DNA from 2 places in the Vibrio sp. YT-19(2023) genome. Region 1 is predicted to be linked to the other one. Evidence: riboswitches for the same ligand, from Rfam matches in the RefSeq annotation. Region 1 holds a riboswitch; the other holds the start of a gene.
The links. Region 1 has a riboswitch for thiamine pyrophosphate ahead of thiC (phosphomethylpyrimidine synthase ThiC). Riboswitches for the same ligand answer to the same signal wherever they lie in the genome.
Positions count from the first base shown of each region.

Region 2: linked by a shared signal. The riboswitch ahead of thiB (thiamine ABC transporter substrate binding subunit) and the one ahead of thiC (phosphomethylpyrimidine synthase ThiC) in region 1 are both predicted to bind thiamine pyrophosphate.

Region 1 covers NZ_JAWOQN010000042.1:1,096-8,614, forward strand. Annotated here, with positions in the region: gene R7E78_RS21510 (multicopper oxidase family protein) at 1-607, shown strand, start outside; gene crcB (fluoride efflux transporter CrcB) at 731-1,114, shown strand; TPP riboswitch at 1,175-1,273, shown strand; gene thiC (phosphomethylpyrimidine synthase ThiC) at 1,437-3,377, shown strand; gene R7E78_RS21525 (thiamine phosphate synthase) at 3,377-4,792, shown strand; gene R7E78_RS21530 (HesA/MoeB/ThiF family protein) at 4,779-5,552, shown strand; gene thiS (sulfur carrier protein ThiS) at 5,591-5,845, shown strand; gene R7E78_RS21540 (thiazole synthase) at 5,851-6,618, shown strand; gene thiH (2-iminoacetate synthase ThiH) at 6,653-7,519, shown strand, end outside.
Region 2 covers NZ_JAWOQN010000016.1:58,380-65,898, forward strand. Annotated here, with positions in the region: gene fbp (class 1 fructose-bisphosphatase) at 1-964, opposite strand, end outside; gene mpl (UDP-N-acetylmuramate:L-alanyl-gamma-D-glutamyl-meso-diaminopimelate ligase) at 1,277-2,635, shown strand; gene R7E78_RS13635 (flavin prenyltransferase UbiX) at 2,641-3,279, shown strand; TPP riboswitch at 3,317-3,453, shown strand; gene thiB (thiamine ABC transporter substrate binding subunit) at 3,526-4,518, shown strand; gene thiP (thiamine/thiamine pyrophosphate ABC transporter permease ThiP) at 4,560-6,146, shown strand; gene thiQ (thiamine ABC transporter ATP-binding protein) at 6,146-6,850, shown strand; gene R7E78_RS13655 (LysR family transcriptional regulator) at 6,869-7,519, opposite strand, start outside.

The DNA.
Region 1 (7,519 bases):
AATTGGTCCAGGAATGAGGTTAGATATCGGATTGATTGCTCCGAAGGCTGGAACACGTGTTTATGTGCGTCAAATGAAAGGACGCTTCCCATTCCCTTTGTGCGAGTTTGACGTTGTTGAGTCTGACTTGCCGAGCAACCAGAAACTGCCTTTATTACCTCTCAACCCTGTGCCAGCTCTCGATTTGAAAAATGCAGAGCAAATCGATTATGTGTTTGAGTGGGAGGGGGCGATCACTCCTGCTGATAAATCGGGCAAAGCGATACCTAAGTTCTGGCTGATGAACAAACGGGCTTGGGAGGGAATGAGCAAAGATAATATTCCAGCGCCGCTTTCAACATTGGAGATGGGAAAAACCTATATCTTCAACCTAAAGAACGTCACCCAATATCATCATCCTATTCATCTTCATGGACACACATTTACGGTTCTTGAGTTAGATGGCAAAAAACTCGACGAACCGTTTCATACCGATACGGTCTTGCTTGGAAATAACGGCAGTGCGAAAGCGGCATTTGTTGCAGATAACCCTGGACGTTGGATGTACCATTGTCATGTGATCGAACACATGAAGACGGGTTTGATGGGCTACATCGAAGTAAAGTGACTCCTGTAACTTTTAAAATCTTGATAAGTTTTAAGCGCTATACTTTGCTGAATTCTAAGATTGTATAATCACTATTGCCGTAAATTTGATTACAATGTCGCCATTAACTTTTCTGGGGGAATTATGGGACAACTATCCGTTTTGGGTTTTATTGCATTGGGTGGTGCATTTGGTGCATGTTCTCGTTACTTAATTTCTGAACTTTGTGTCATTTTATTGGGGCGTGGTTTTCCATATGGTACGTTAACCGTTAACGTTGTTGGCTCATTTATGATGGGCTTATTGATAGCAGCTTTCGATAGTGAACTTTTGGCAACGGAACCTTGGCGACAAGTGATTGGCTTGGGTTTTTTAGGGGCACTAACGACGTTTTCCACCTTCTCGATGGATAATGTGTTGCTTATGCAGCAGGGCGCTTTCTTTAAGATGGGGTTGAACGTATTGTTGAATGTCGTGTTAAGTATTTCAGCTGCGTGGATAGGCTTTCAATTATTGATGCGCAGCTAGCAAAGTAGTTAAAAATTGAACAGGTCGGCTTGGTTTCACCAAGCCGTTTTTATATACTGACATCACTTGTCGGAGTGCCATAAGGCTGAGACCGTTAATTCGGGATCCGTTGAACCTGATCAGATTAGAATCTGCGAAGGGAACAAGAGAAGATATTCACACCGGAGTTCTTTCTGGTTGATCTATCAAAAGTCGAATGTTGTTACAGGCAAATATCGTAAGCTTTAACTAGCCTTAATTTGACTCCTCTTGTCGCATCTATCCGCCAAGCATTTTTATCCAATTACTTTTTATCTAGTATAACAAAGCAAGGAAAAATGCTATGTCGAGTCGCAAACAAGCGAGACTGGAAGCAAAACAGTTCATTGATACACTCTCGGTACAACCGTACCCCAATTCAAGCAAAGTCTACGTAGAAGGCTCACGTCCAGATATTCGTGTGCCAATGCGTGAAATATCACTCGCTGATAGCCTTATTGGGGGCACAAAAGAAGCGCCTATATTCGAACCTAATGAGCCAGTACGCGTTTACGATACGTCGGGTGTATACACAGATCCAGAGCACACCATAGACCTCTATAACGGCTTACCTAAGCTGAGAGAAGGGTGGATTGAAGAGCGCGCCGATACTGAGCTACTTGATGAAGTAAGCTCGGTGTACACCAAAGAACGCTTAGAAGACGAAACACTAGACGATCTTCGTTACGGTAATCTACCACGTATTCGACGTGCCAAAGATGGCCATTGTGTGACTCAATTGCACTATGCTCGCAAAGGTATTATTACCCCAGAAATGGAATATATCGCGCTGCGTGAAAACATGGGGCGTGCCAAGTATCGCGATGAAGTGCTGAATCAACAGCATCCGGGTCAAAGCTTCGGAGCGAACCTACCAAAAGATATTACCGCCGAATTCGTGCGCAAAGAAGTCGCCGAAGGTCGCGCTATTATCCCTTCCAATATTAACCACCCAGAATCCGAACCAATGATCATTGGACGTAACTTTTTGGTCAAAGTGAACGCCAACATCGGTAACTCATCGGTCACTTCTTCGATTGAGGAAGAAGTAGAGAAGCTCGTTTGGGCGACACGTTGGGGTGGAGATACCGTTATGGATCTCTCTACTGGACGTAACATCCACGAAACTCGCGAGTGGATTCTACGTAACAGTCCGGTTCCGATCGGTACCGTTCCAATGTACCAAGCGCTTGAGAAAGTGAACGGTGTTGCGGAAAACCTTAACTGGGAAGTGATGCGCGATACCCTGATTGAGCAAGCAGAGCAGGGCGTTGACTACTTCACTATCCATGCCGGTTTACTACTTCGTTATGTGCCAATGACTGCAAAACGCGTTACTGGCATCGTTTCTCGTGGTGGCTCTATCATCGCGAAATGGTGTTTAGCGCATCACCAAGAAAGCTTCTTATATACCCACTTCCGAGAGATCTGTGAAATCTGTGCTAAGTATGATGTCGCACTATCTCTCGGTGATGGTCTGCGTCCTGGTTCGGTTGCCGATGCTAACGACGAAGCGCAATTTGCAGAGCTTCGTACTCTTGGTGAGTTAACCAAGATTGCATGGGAATATGACGTACAGGTGATTATCGAAGGTCCTGGTCATGTTCCAATGCATATGATCAAAGAGAACATGGAAGAGCAGTTAGAGCACTGTCATGAGGCTCCTTTCTATACCCTTGGTCCATTGACGACAGACGTCGCTCCTGGCTACGACCATATTACTTCAGGCATTGGCGCTGCGATGATTGGTTGGTATGGCTGTGCGATGCTTTGCTACGTAACTCCTAAAGAGCATCTTGGTTTACCAAACAAAGAAGACGTGAAAGTAGGCATGATAACTTACAAGCTTGCTGCGCACGCCGCGGATTTGGCGAAGGGACATCCTGGTGCACAAGTTCGTGATAACGCGCTTTCTAAAGCTCGCTTCGAGTTCCGCTGGGAAGACCAATTCAACTTGTCACTCGATCCAGATACCGCGCGCGCTTTCCATGACGAAACCTTGCCTCAAGAGTCTGGAAAAGTTGCTCACTTCTGTTCGATGTGCGGGCCAAAGTTCTGCTCGATGAAGATCTCGCAAGAGGTTCGAGAATATGCGAAAGACACTGAGCAAGTTGCTGCGGACCAAGCTATCTCAATCAAAATGCTGGATGACCCTCTTGAGGGGATGCGTCAGAAATCGCAAGAATTTAGAGAGTCAGGTTCTGAGCTATACCACCCAGCAGCACATGCCGAGGTAAGTGACTAATGAGCAAAATCCTTATTCCGTCATCGTTGATTGAACTGACTGGTTTAGTTCAACAATGTTTGTTGTTGGCGAAAGAACAGGGTTTTAGCATCGAAGACATTGAGTTGGGTGTGAGCCCAACTCAATCTATTCAGCTTGTTCGCGGCCAACAGATCACACACATAACGACTGATCTCATTGATGATTATGACTCTGAGCATGAGAGTTCATTTGTGCTCTATTACCGTTCTGCTTTGTCGGTAGAAGCATGTGCTAAGCAACCGTCGAAAGCGATTTATATTTGTATTGCTGATACGCAGGTATCCGATGAAAAGGAGAAAGTGCTTCAGCTTGATATCTGGCGTCACCCAATTAACAACGAAGTGAGAGCGCTTTCCGTTAAGTCCAAATTCAACGCAATGTTCGATCCTGAACATCACCTTGCTTGGATAGTAACGCTGACAGTACTCGATTTCCCTATCGAAGATGCGTTAACACTTGCTCGAGGAATGCTAACTCAACAAGCGAATGTTTCACGTGAAACACTGTTGAATGACAACCTTGATGAGGGACGATCTACTCAATGGGCTGACCAATTTGATGATTTCCCCACACCTGTACTGGAGGATAACCGACTAGGTATTCAAGTTGGTTGGTCTGCACAGGGTGAGAGCGTTAGCTTTCCAACTCTAACTAAGCAAAGTCTAGGGCTCTATCCAGTCGTTGATGATGTTGCTTGGATTGAGCGTCTACTGCCACTAGGCATCAACACTATTCAACTGCGAATCAAGAACCCACAACAAGCCGATTTAGAACAACAGATCATTCGAGCAATTGAGCTAGGTCGTCAGTATCAAGCACAAGTGTTCATCAATGACTATTGGCAGTTGGCAATCAAGCATGGCGCTTATGGCGTCCACCTAGGACAAGAAGACATAGAAGAATCGAATTTGGCTCAGCTAACTAAAGCCGGCCTTCGTCTTGGTCTTTCTACCCATGGTTATTATGAGCTACTACGCATCGTACAAATTCATCCTAGTTACATCGCGCTAGGGCATATTTTTCCAACCACCACAAAACTGATGCCATCGAAACCACAAGGCTTGGTGCGCTTGGCTCTGTATCAAAAGCTGATTGATAGCATTCCTTATACAAATACAGAGGCTACTTTCCGTCCTTCAAAAGACAAAGCAGTTAGTGACCATGTGCTTGGCTTTCCGACGGTCGCGATTGGTGGTATTGACCAATCTAATGCAGACCAAGTTTGGCAAACAGGTGTTTCTAGTTTGGCAGTTGTGCGTGCTATTACGTTGGCAGAATCACCTCAGTCCGTCATCGAGTTCTTCGCACAACTGATGAAGGAAAGACAGCTAACGTTTACTGATCAGAATAGTGAATTGGCGCATAACAAGAGAGGCGAGCATGCTCACGGATAAGCAGTTTCTTCGCTATCAGCGCCAAGTAGCTCTGCCTGAAATTGCCGAAATTGGGCAAGAACGTTTGAGTAAATCGCATGTGCTGATCATCGGTTGTGGTGGGTTAGGGAGCGCAGCGAGTTTGTACTTGGCATCAGCGGGGGTTGGTAAATTGGTTGTGGTTGATGACGATAAAGTTGATAGCAGTAACCTACAACGTCAGATCATTTATCGTGAACAAGACCTCCAAGTTGCGAAAACAAAAGCGACTGTAAAGCAATTGACTGAACTTAATTCTATGGTTCAAGTTCGTGCTATCAATAAGCGATTAGACAAAGCACAGCTGCAGCTTGAGGTGATGTTGGCGGATGTGGTTTTGGATTGCACCGACAACATGCCAACGCGTCAGCTAATTAACCAAGTTTGTTTCGAGCAAAATACGCCGCTCATCTCGGCGGCGGCAATTGGTTGGCAAGGGCAATTTGCTGTCTTTGATTACCAAACACCAAGTGAACAAGAAGCGCAGAGTAAAGCGTGTTACCGCTGTTTGTATCCGTTCGACGAATTACCACAAACGCAAAAGTGCAGTGAGAGTGGTGTCGTCGGTCCGGTGGTGGGCACACTTGGCAACTACCAAGCGATAGCGGCAATTCAAAAACTGGCGACGGGAAAGTTTCATGTCGAGACTGCCAAGTTACACCTGTTCGATGGATTGAAGCTGCAATGGCAAACCATGGCGATAAGCAAAGACAAACAGTGCCAAGTGTGTGCTCAGATTTAGCTTACGGGTAATGGGCAGAATTAAGAGAGTTGGAAGCAATGACGTTATCAGAACAACAAACAACACAAATGACAGCTGCTGACTTAGATGTGATCACTATTGTCATCAATGGCCAGTCACATCAAGTTGCCAGTGAGTCAAATCTACAGCAAATCATTAGTCAATTTGCGCTGCCTGAAATGGGCTGTGTTTTTGCAATTAATAACAATGTTGTGCCGTGCAGTGAGTGGGCTAGCACAGTTCTTTCACAGGGAGATAGCATCTCTTTGTTTCAAGCGATCGCAGGGGGTTAAAGTCGATGCTTAAAATTGGTGATAAACAATTCGAATCAAGACTGTTCACGGGAACAGGGAAGTTTGCCAACAGCCGATTAATGGCAGAAGCGATTCAAGTATCGGGTTCTCAACTTGCGACCATGGCGTTGAAGCGTGTGGATGTGAACGACCAACAAGACGATATTTTGCTGCCGTTAGTACAAGCGGGTGTGAACTTATTGCCGAACACCTCAGGTGCAAAGAATGCTAAAGATGCTGTGTTTGCAGCACAATTGGCGAGAGAAGCGTTGGGTACTAACTGGTTAAAACTAGAAATTCATCCAGACCCGAAGTACTTGATGCCCGATCCAATTGAGACACTAGCAGCCGCTGAGCAACTGGTTCGTGAGGGTTTCATTGTCCTTCCTTATTGTCATGCTGACCCGGTTCTGTGTAAACGATTGGAAGAAGTAGGCTGTGCAGCGGTCATGCCATTAGGTGCGCCGATCGGTTCTAACAAAGGGATAGTTTCTCACGATTTCCTAGAGATCATCATCGACCAATCTAATGTTCCTGTCGTTGTTGATGCGGGTATTGGTGCTCCTTCACATGCCGCGCGTGCGATGGAAATGGGCGCGGATGCCGTGCTCGTTAATACTGCGATTGCAGCTTCGAGCGATCCCGTTGCGATGGCGAAGGCATTTAAGTTGGCGGTAGAGTCGGGGCGTATGGCTTATGAAGCCGGACTTGCTGGTAAGGTTTCTCATGCGGTTGCGTCGAGTCCACTGACGTCATTCTTAGATGAGCTTTAGTACTAGATTGGTTTAGCTATTAAGCGAGGAAAACATGAGCTTCGTTGAACAATTTAAGCAGCTTAATTGGGATGACATCTCGATGTCGATCTACGCGAAAACGGCACAAGATGTCGAGCGAGCATTGAATAAACCCAAGCGTGATTTGGAAGACTTTAAAGCGCTAATTTCACCAGCGGCTGAAGCGTACTTAGAGCAAATGGCGCAGCTGTCATACTCGGCAACTCGCAAGCGTTTTGGTAATACCATGTCGCTTTACATTCCACTGTACCTTTCTAACTTGTGCGCCAATGCTTGTACTTATTGTGGCTTCTCTATGGAGAACAGAATCAAGCGTCGTACTTTGAATAGGGACGAAGTGGCTGCAGAAGTTGAAGCCATTAAACGCATGAAGTTTGATAGCGTATTGCTGGTGACTGGCGAGCACGAAACTAAAGTGGGTATGAAATACTTCCGCGAAATGGTGCCTATGATTAAGAAGCGCTTTAACTATTTGGCGATGGAAGTACAGCCACTTGATCAAGACGAATACGCTGAGCTCAAGACATTGGGTTTGGATGCGGTGATGGTCTATCAAGAAACGTATCATCCTTCGACTTACGCCGAGCACCATTTGCGTGGCAACAAGATGGATTTCGAATACCGATTGGATACACCCGATCGTCTTGCAAAGGCGGGCATCGATAAGATCGGTATTGGTGCTTTAATAGGGTTGGAAGAGTGGCGTACCGACTGTTTTTATGTGGCAGCGCACTTGGACTATCTTGAGCGCACGTATTGGCAGACTCGTTACTCGATTTCTTTCCCGCGTTTGCGTCCTTGTGAGGGTGCGCTCCAACCCAAATCAGTCATGACGGATAAGCAACTTGTTCAGCTGATTTGCGCTTATCGTTTGTTGAAT
Region 2 (7,519 bases), on a different contig from region 1:
TCTTCGAACCCACAAAGAAAGGTACACGCTGGTGCAACTCAGTAGGCTTGATGTCCATAATGCGATTCACGCCGTCCGATGCAATGCCGCCAGCTTGCTCAATGAGGAATGCCATAGGGTTACATTCGTAAAGCAGGCGTAGCTTGCCTTGTGGGTGGCTTTGTGTGCTTGGGTAAAGGTAGATACCGCCTTTCAGTAGGTTGCGGTGGAAATCAGCAACCAGCGAGCCAATGTAGCGAGAAGTGTATGGGCGACCGTCTTCTGGCACGTTTTCTTGGCAGTACTTGATGTACTTCTTCACCCCTTGAGGGAAACGAATGTAATTACCTTCGTTGATGGAGTAGATCTTACCATCATCAGGAATCATCATGTTTTCATGAGAAAGACAGAAGCTGCCGATAGATGGGTCGTAAGTAAAGCCGTTTACGCCGTTACCAGTTGTGTATACCAACATGGTGGAGGAGCCGTAAATTACGTAGCCCGCAGCCACTTGTTTGTGACCAGGTTGTAGGAAGTCTTCTTCAGTTGGTGGAGTACCGATTGGAGAAACACGACGGTAAATCGAGAAGATAGTACCAACAGAGACGTTCACATCGATGTTAGAAGAGCCATCAAGTGGGTCCATCAGTACTACATATTTGGCGTTTTGGTTGAGTTCTTTATTGAACGCAACTGCTTCGTCTTCTTCTTCACTGGCAACGCCACACACTTGATCACGAGCTTCGAGCGCGGCTTTGAACTTATCGTTCGCGTAAACATCGAGCTTTTGCTGATCTTCACCTTGGACATTTTCCGTACCTACAGCACCAGTGATATCACCGAGACCCGCTGCGTTGATTTCGCGGTTAACGATTTTTGCAGCTAAACGAATGGAGGCTAAAAGGGATGATAGATCACCGCTAGCGTGGGGGAAATCCGCTTGTTTTTCGACAATGAACTCGCCTAGGGTGCGCAGTCCTGACATGGTTAATCCTTACATTTTCATTTCATTGGGGGTAGTGCGCAAGTGAGCATCTCTTTATGGATGTTAAACGATTGCGCTGGATGTAAGTTTAAGTCGCAGATCTTTTTAATGGTAATGAAGTAACTGTTTGAGATCTCAATTTATTTGTAGACTTGTTTGAGGGATTCATCAGTAAGCAAGAGGTTGTACAGTCTGTGTTCAACCTTGTCATATTTGTGAAAGGGACTGCAAGAAGAAGGCTAAAGTCACTCGCTTTTCAGGCGGTAATCGCGATAATGAAAGCATTAAAAAACGCATTACAAGGTTTAGTTTATGCACATTCATATCTTGGGTATCTGTGGCACATTTATGGGCGGCGCAGCGATTCTAGCGCGCCAATTAGGACATAAAGTCACTGGTTCTGATGCCAACGTTTATCCGCCAATGAGCACACTGCTTGAGTCTCAAGGTATTGAAATTATTGAAGGCTTTGACCCGTCTCAACTCGACCCTCAACCAGATCTTGTGGTGATTGGTAATGCGATGAGCCGTGGCAACCCTTGTGTCGAGCATGTGCTCAACACTAACATGCGCTACACCTCTGGTCCGCAGTGGCTCAACGAGTTTTTGCTGCATGATCGGTGGGTATTGGCGGTATCGGGTACACATGGGAAAACGACCACGTCGAGCATGCTTGCCTGGATACTTGAAGATTGTGGTTATCAACCGGGTTTCTTAGTCGGTGGGGTACTCGGTAACTTCGGAGTGTCTGCTCGTTTGGGTGAAAGCATGTTTTTTGTCGTTGAAGCGGACGAATATGACAGTGCTTTTTTCGATAAGCGTTCTAAGTTTGTGCATTACCATCCTCGCACTTTAATCATGAATAACCTTGAGTTCGATCATGCTGATATCTTCGATGATCTAGAGGCGATCAAGCGCCAATTCCATCATTTAGTGCGAACGGTTCCCGGCAATGGCTTAATCTTAGCTCCGAAGCAAGACCAAGCTTTGGCGGATGTATTAGAGCGTGGTTGCTGGACAGAAAAACAGTTCTCTGGTGAGAATGGTGACTGGCAAGCGCACAAATTAGTGCTTGATGGCTCAAAATTTGACGTTGCGTTGAAAGGCGAGAAGGTTGGTACCGTCGAATGGAATTTGGTGGGTGACCACAATGTGGATAATGCGCTGATGGCAATCGCTGCTGCACGACATGTTGGAGTCACTCCGGATCTTGCTTGCCAGGCATTAGGGCGTTTCATCAATACCAAGCGCCGTTTAGAGCTGAAAGGTGAAGAACAAGGTGTGACGGTTTACGATGATTTTGCGCATCACCCAACGGCAATTGAACTTACTGTCGGTGGTTTGCGTAACAAGGTAGGTGAAAAACGCATCCTAGCTGTGTTAGAGCCGCGTTCTGCCACCATGAAGCGTGGCGTACACAAAAACACACTTGCAGAGTCACTACACAGTGCAGATGAAGTCTTCTTGTTCCAGCCAGATAATATCGAGTGGTCTGTGCAAGACATTGCCGACCAATGCACACAGCCAGCGTTTGTCGATGCGGATATAGATAACTTTGTAGCCAAGATCGTCGAACGTGCGCGACCAGGTGACCAAATTCTAGTCATGAGCAACGGTGGCTTTGGTGGTATTCACGGAAAACTTCTTGAGCAGTTAAAACAAAAAGCCTGATTGATATGCAAAACAAAACACAACCCTCTCATAAAAAAGCCATCACGTTGGCATTAACGGGCGCTTCTGGTGCTCCCTACGGCCTTCGTCTTTTAGAATGCTTGGTTGCGGCGGATTATCATGTCTACGTTCTGATTTCTTCGGCAGCTCGTGTTGTGATGGCAACCGAGCATAATCTTAAGCTGCCAAGTGGTCCAGAAGCAGCGCAGCAAGCATTGGTAGAGCACCTGAACTGCAATCGAAATAACATCACCGTTTGCGGTAAAGACGATTGGTTCTCGCCGGTTGCCTCTGGTTCTGCTGCACCCAAGCAAATGGTGGTTTGCCCATGCTCTGCGGGAAGCGTTGCAGCCATAGCACATGGTATGTCGGACAACTTGATCGAACGGGCCGCTGATGTAGTAATGAAAGAGCGCGGGCAGTTGTTGCTCGTGGTTCGCGAAACACCATTTTCAACGCTACATCTGGAGAACATGCACAAACTGTCGCAAATGGGCGTCACCATCATGCCAGCAGCTCCAGGCTTCTATCATCAGCCAAAGAGTATTGAAGACTTAGTGGATTTTATGGTGGCGAGAATTCTTGACCACTTAGGTATTGAGCAAGGTTTGGTGCCTCGTTGGGGTTATGACCAGCGCTCGTGAGCTGATTGTGTAACCACTCAAATACCTTTACAATCCATCCAACTCATCGGGGAGCAAACCCATTTAGCATTGAGTCAATCAATGCATTGGGGCGCTGAGACCTAAGTGTTTAACTAGGGACCCGTATTACCTGAACCAGATAATGCTGGCGTAGGAATTGAGTCTGGATATTGGAAGTCCTTAATAGCCGCCTCAAACCCTGTGCCGCTCAACTTATTTCTCTGAAATACTCATGGAGAGCGAGCAGTGAAACCTACTCTAAATCTGATTGCCCTAGCTGCAATCACCTCTACTTCAGCGTTTGCCGCTGAAAACACATTAACCATCTATACCTACGACTCTTTTGCCGCAGATTGGGGGCCGGGTCCTAAAATCGAGCAAGCTTTTGAAGCAAAATGTGGCTGTGACGTTAACTTCGTAGCGTTGGACGATGGTGTGTCGATTCTGAATCGTCTTCGTCTTGAAGGCGGTAATAGCAAAGCGGACATCGTATTAGGTTTGGATAACAATCTGATGGCAGAAGCGAAGAAAACCGGTCTGCTTGCCGAGCACAATGTGGATACGGCTAACACAGTGTTACCAAACGGTTGGAGTGACACGACGTTTGTACCGTACGATTACGGCTACTTCGCGTTTGTGTACAACAAAGAGAAACTGGCTAATCCGCCGAAAAGCATGAAAGAGCTGGTGGAAACGCGCGACGATCTGAAAGTGATTTACCAAGATCCGCGGACTTCAACGCCGGGCCAAGGCTTAATGCTATGGATGAAATCTATTTATGGCGACGATGTGACGCAAGCGTGGCAGAAGCTAGCGAGCAAAACCGTAACGGTCACGAAAGGTTGGTCTGAGGCGTATTCTATGTTCCTCAATGGTGAGTCCGATTTAGTGCTTTCTTACACCACTTCACCTGCGTACCACTTAATTGCGGAAAACGATTCGAAGTTTGCTACGGCGAATTTTGCTGAAGGCCACTACATGCAAGTTGAAGTAGCCGCCAAAGTGAAAGGGGCAAAAAATTCAGAACTTGCTGATCAATTTATGAGTTTCATTTTAAGTGATGAGTTCCAATCGGCGATGCCAACGGGTAACTGGATGTACCCAGTCACTGACGTTGAGTTACCTAAAGGTTTTGAAACTTTGAGTGTTCCAAGCAAGTCGTTGAGCTTTAGTGCTGATGAAGTGGCAAAAATGCGTAAGTCTTGGATTCGCGAATGGCAAAGCGCATTGACGTTTTAGCTGACGTTTCCATCCTCATCTGAATGAGATAGGTTTTACCTTTGAATTCTGTTCCAAAAATAGGTTTAGGGGTCGCGATGATCATCGCGACCTTTGTTATTTCTGCCCTAGGTGCTTTGATTGTTCAAGCCCCTTCACTTGATGTGTCTGTGGTATGGGGCGACCCGTACTATCAACATGTCACCAAGTTCAGTTTCTACCAAGCGTTTCTTTCCACATTGCTCAGTGTTGGCTTTGCCATTCCAGTAGCGCACGCACTTTCGCGTCGCCAATTTATTGGTAAATCATTACTGCTTAAGCTATTTGCATCGACACTGGTTTTGCCGGTTTTGGTTGGTGTTTTTGGGCTGTTAGCGATTTATGGCAACAGTGGTTTGTTGGAGCAGTGGTTGCAAAGTTTCGACACTAAACTGCCATTCTCTATTTACGGTTTGAACGGCATTTTACTCGCCCATGTGTTCTTTAATTTACCTTACGCGGCACGATTGCTTCTGCAAGCCTTGGAGTCTATTCCTGCCGAGCAGCATAAGCTTTGCGCGCATCTTGGGATGAGCCATTGGGATAAGTTTCGCTGGGTAGAATGGCCGCGTTTAAGGCAGCAGCTTCCCCACGTTTGTGGGTTGGTGTTTATGTTGTGCTTTACCAGTTTTGCCACTGTAATGGCGTTGGGGGGCGGGCCAAAATCCACCACCATTGAATTGGCCATTTACCAAGCGATTAAGTTTGATTTTGATTTACAAGCTGGGGCGTTATTGGCGCTGTGGCAGATGCTGTTATGTGGACTGCTTGCTATTGGAGTGCAGAAGTTAACAAGGCCTGTTTCTATCAGTGCTGGAAGCACATCGGTACAGCAATATTTAACGAAGGATCATGGGTGGTCAAAAGCTTGGGATAGCTTTTGGATCATAGGTGCCTTTTTACTGGTAATACCGCCGTTATTGATGGTGTTACTGAGTGGCATCAACCAACAAGTTTGGACAGTATTAACCGATGAGCGTTTTTGGTCTGCGCTATTGAACTCCCTCAAAGTCGCCTGTGTCGCTAGCGCGCTTGCGGTCGCTGCTGGGGTGTCCATACTATTGACCAGTCGCCGTTGGCGGTTGCAGTACAAAAACACGCGAGCCGATCAGATTGAGTTAATCGGCACCGTTATTTTGGTGACTCCAGGTCTGGTGATTAGCACCGGTTTATTCTTACTACTGCGCGCATTTACCGATGTTTTTAGCTTGGCATTTTTTGTCGTGATTTTGGTGAACGGTTTGATGGCTTTGCCTTACGTGATCAAAACGCTAGCGCAGCCAATGCTGCACATTGAACAACAGTATCAGTATGTATGTGCCAGCTTAGGCATGCGTGGCTGGCAACGGTTTAAAGTGGTGGAGTGGCAGGCGCTACGCAAGCCGTTTGCACATGCGTTTGCGATCAGCTTTATGTTTGCGATTGGCGATTTAAGTGCTATTGCGTTGTTTGGCGGGCAAGAGTTCCGCACTTTACCTCTGTATTTATTCCAGCTGCTTGGCAGCTATCAGATGGACGCGGCTGCGGTGGTATCGGTGACCTTATTGTTGTTGAGTGTGGGCTGTTTTGCCTTGATTGAGAAAGTATTGAAAACGAAGGAGAGAGCGTAATGTTAGTGTTGGATGATGTGCAGTACACCTACCAACGTGAACTGTTTCGTTTTGACTTAACGATTGAGCAAGGACAGATTGTGTCGCTGATGGGACCAAGTGGGGCAGGGAAGTCAACCTTGCTGGCGTTGGTGGCAGGATTCATCCATCCTGACCGTGGTGATATTTGTGTTGATGGTGAGTCCATTGTGCGTAAAGAGCCTTATCTGCGTCCGTTCTCTATGTTGTTCCAAGAGCACAATTTGTTTGCTCACTTATCGGTGCGTGACAACATCGGTTTGGGCTTACACCCAGGGCTAAAGCTTACGGTGGACCAAAATCGTCAGATTGAACAAGCCGCGCAGCAAGTTGGTGTTGCAGAGTACCTCGACCGTTTGCCAGAGCATCTTTCTGGTGGCCAGCGTCAACGTGTTGCCTTAGCGCGTTGTTTTGTTCAGCCTCATCCCATGTGGCTATTGGATGAGCCGTTCTCGGCGCTTGATCCGGTGTTGCGTGAAGAGATGCTGAGCTTGGTAAAAAAACTCGCAGCAGAGCGGGGAATAACCGTATTGATGGTCACGCACCATTTAAGCGATGCCAAAGCGATTGCCAGCCACTTTGTGTTTGTGGCAGATGGTAAAGTGGAAGCCGCGGGTGATATGTCTGCATTGAGTGAACAGCATGCTAGTGAGAAGCTTGCGGCATTTATCCGAGCCGCATGCTAGTGCCTGATAGTTGCTAGGTTATGCTTCTCCGCAACACAAACCATGCCTAGGGCCAAATTCAAATTGAGATCTTAAGCTCATGATATGGTCAATCATTGCTTGTACGCGCCGTGGGCGGTTTGCTCCAGGACGATAGACTAGATAAATAGGCATTGGTACCGTGTGCCATTGCGGCAACACTCTGACTAAGGTGCCACTTTCTAGCTCTTGCGTCATGTTTTGCACAGGTAAGTTAGCGATGCCTAGTCCTTTAAGTGCACCTTTCAATATTGCTTCTACAGTTGTACTTGAGAAGTTACTGGTTATTGAAACATTGACGGTATTATCGTGTGAGATCAGCGTCCAAGGCCCTATTTCTGAAACATATTGATACCTCAAACAGTTGTGTTTTGTCAGATCTTCTGGCGTTTCAGGTACGCCGAACTCAGCTAAATACTCAGGGCTAGCAGCCAGAACTCGAGTGGTATAGCCTAATTTTTTTGCGATCAATCGATCATCAACTATCTGACCGACTCGAATTGCCATATCAAAGCCGTGTGAAAAGAGATCAACAAAATCGTTCGATGCTTCTAACGCAATTTGTACTTTTGGCCATTGTTTTAAAAATGGCAAAAAGATGTGCTCCGCCATATACGCATCCAACGCTGGTGGCGCGGAAATACGCAGCCG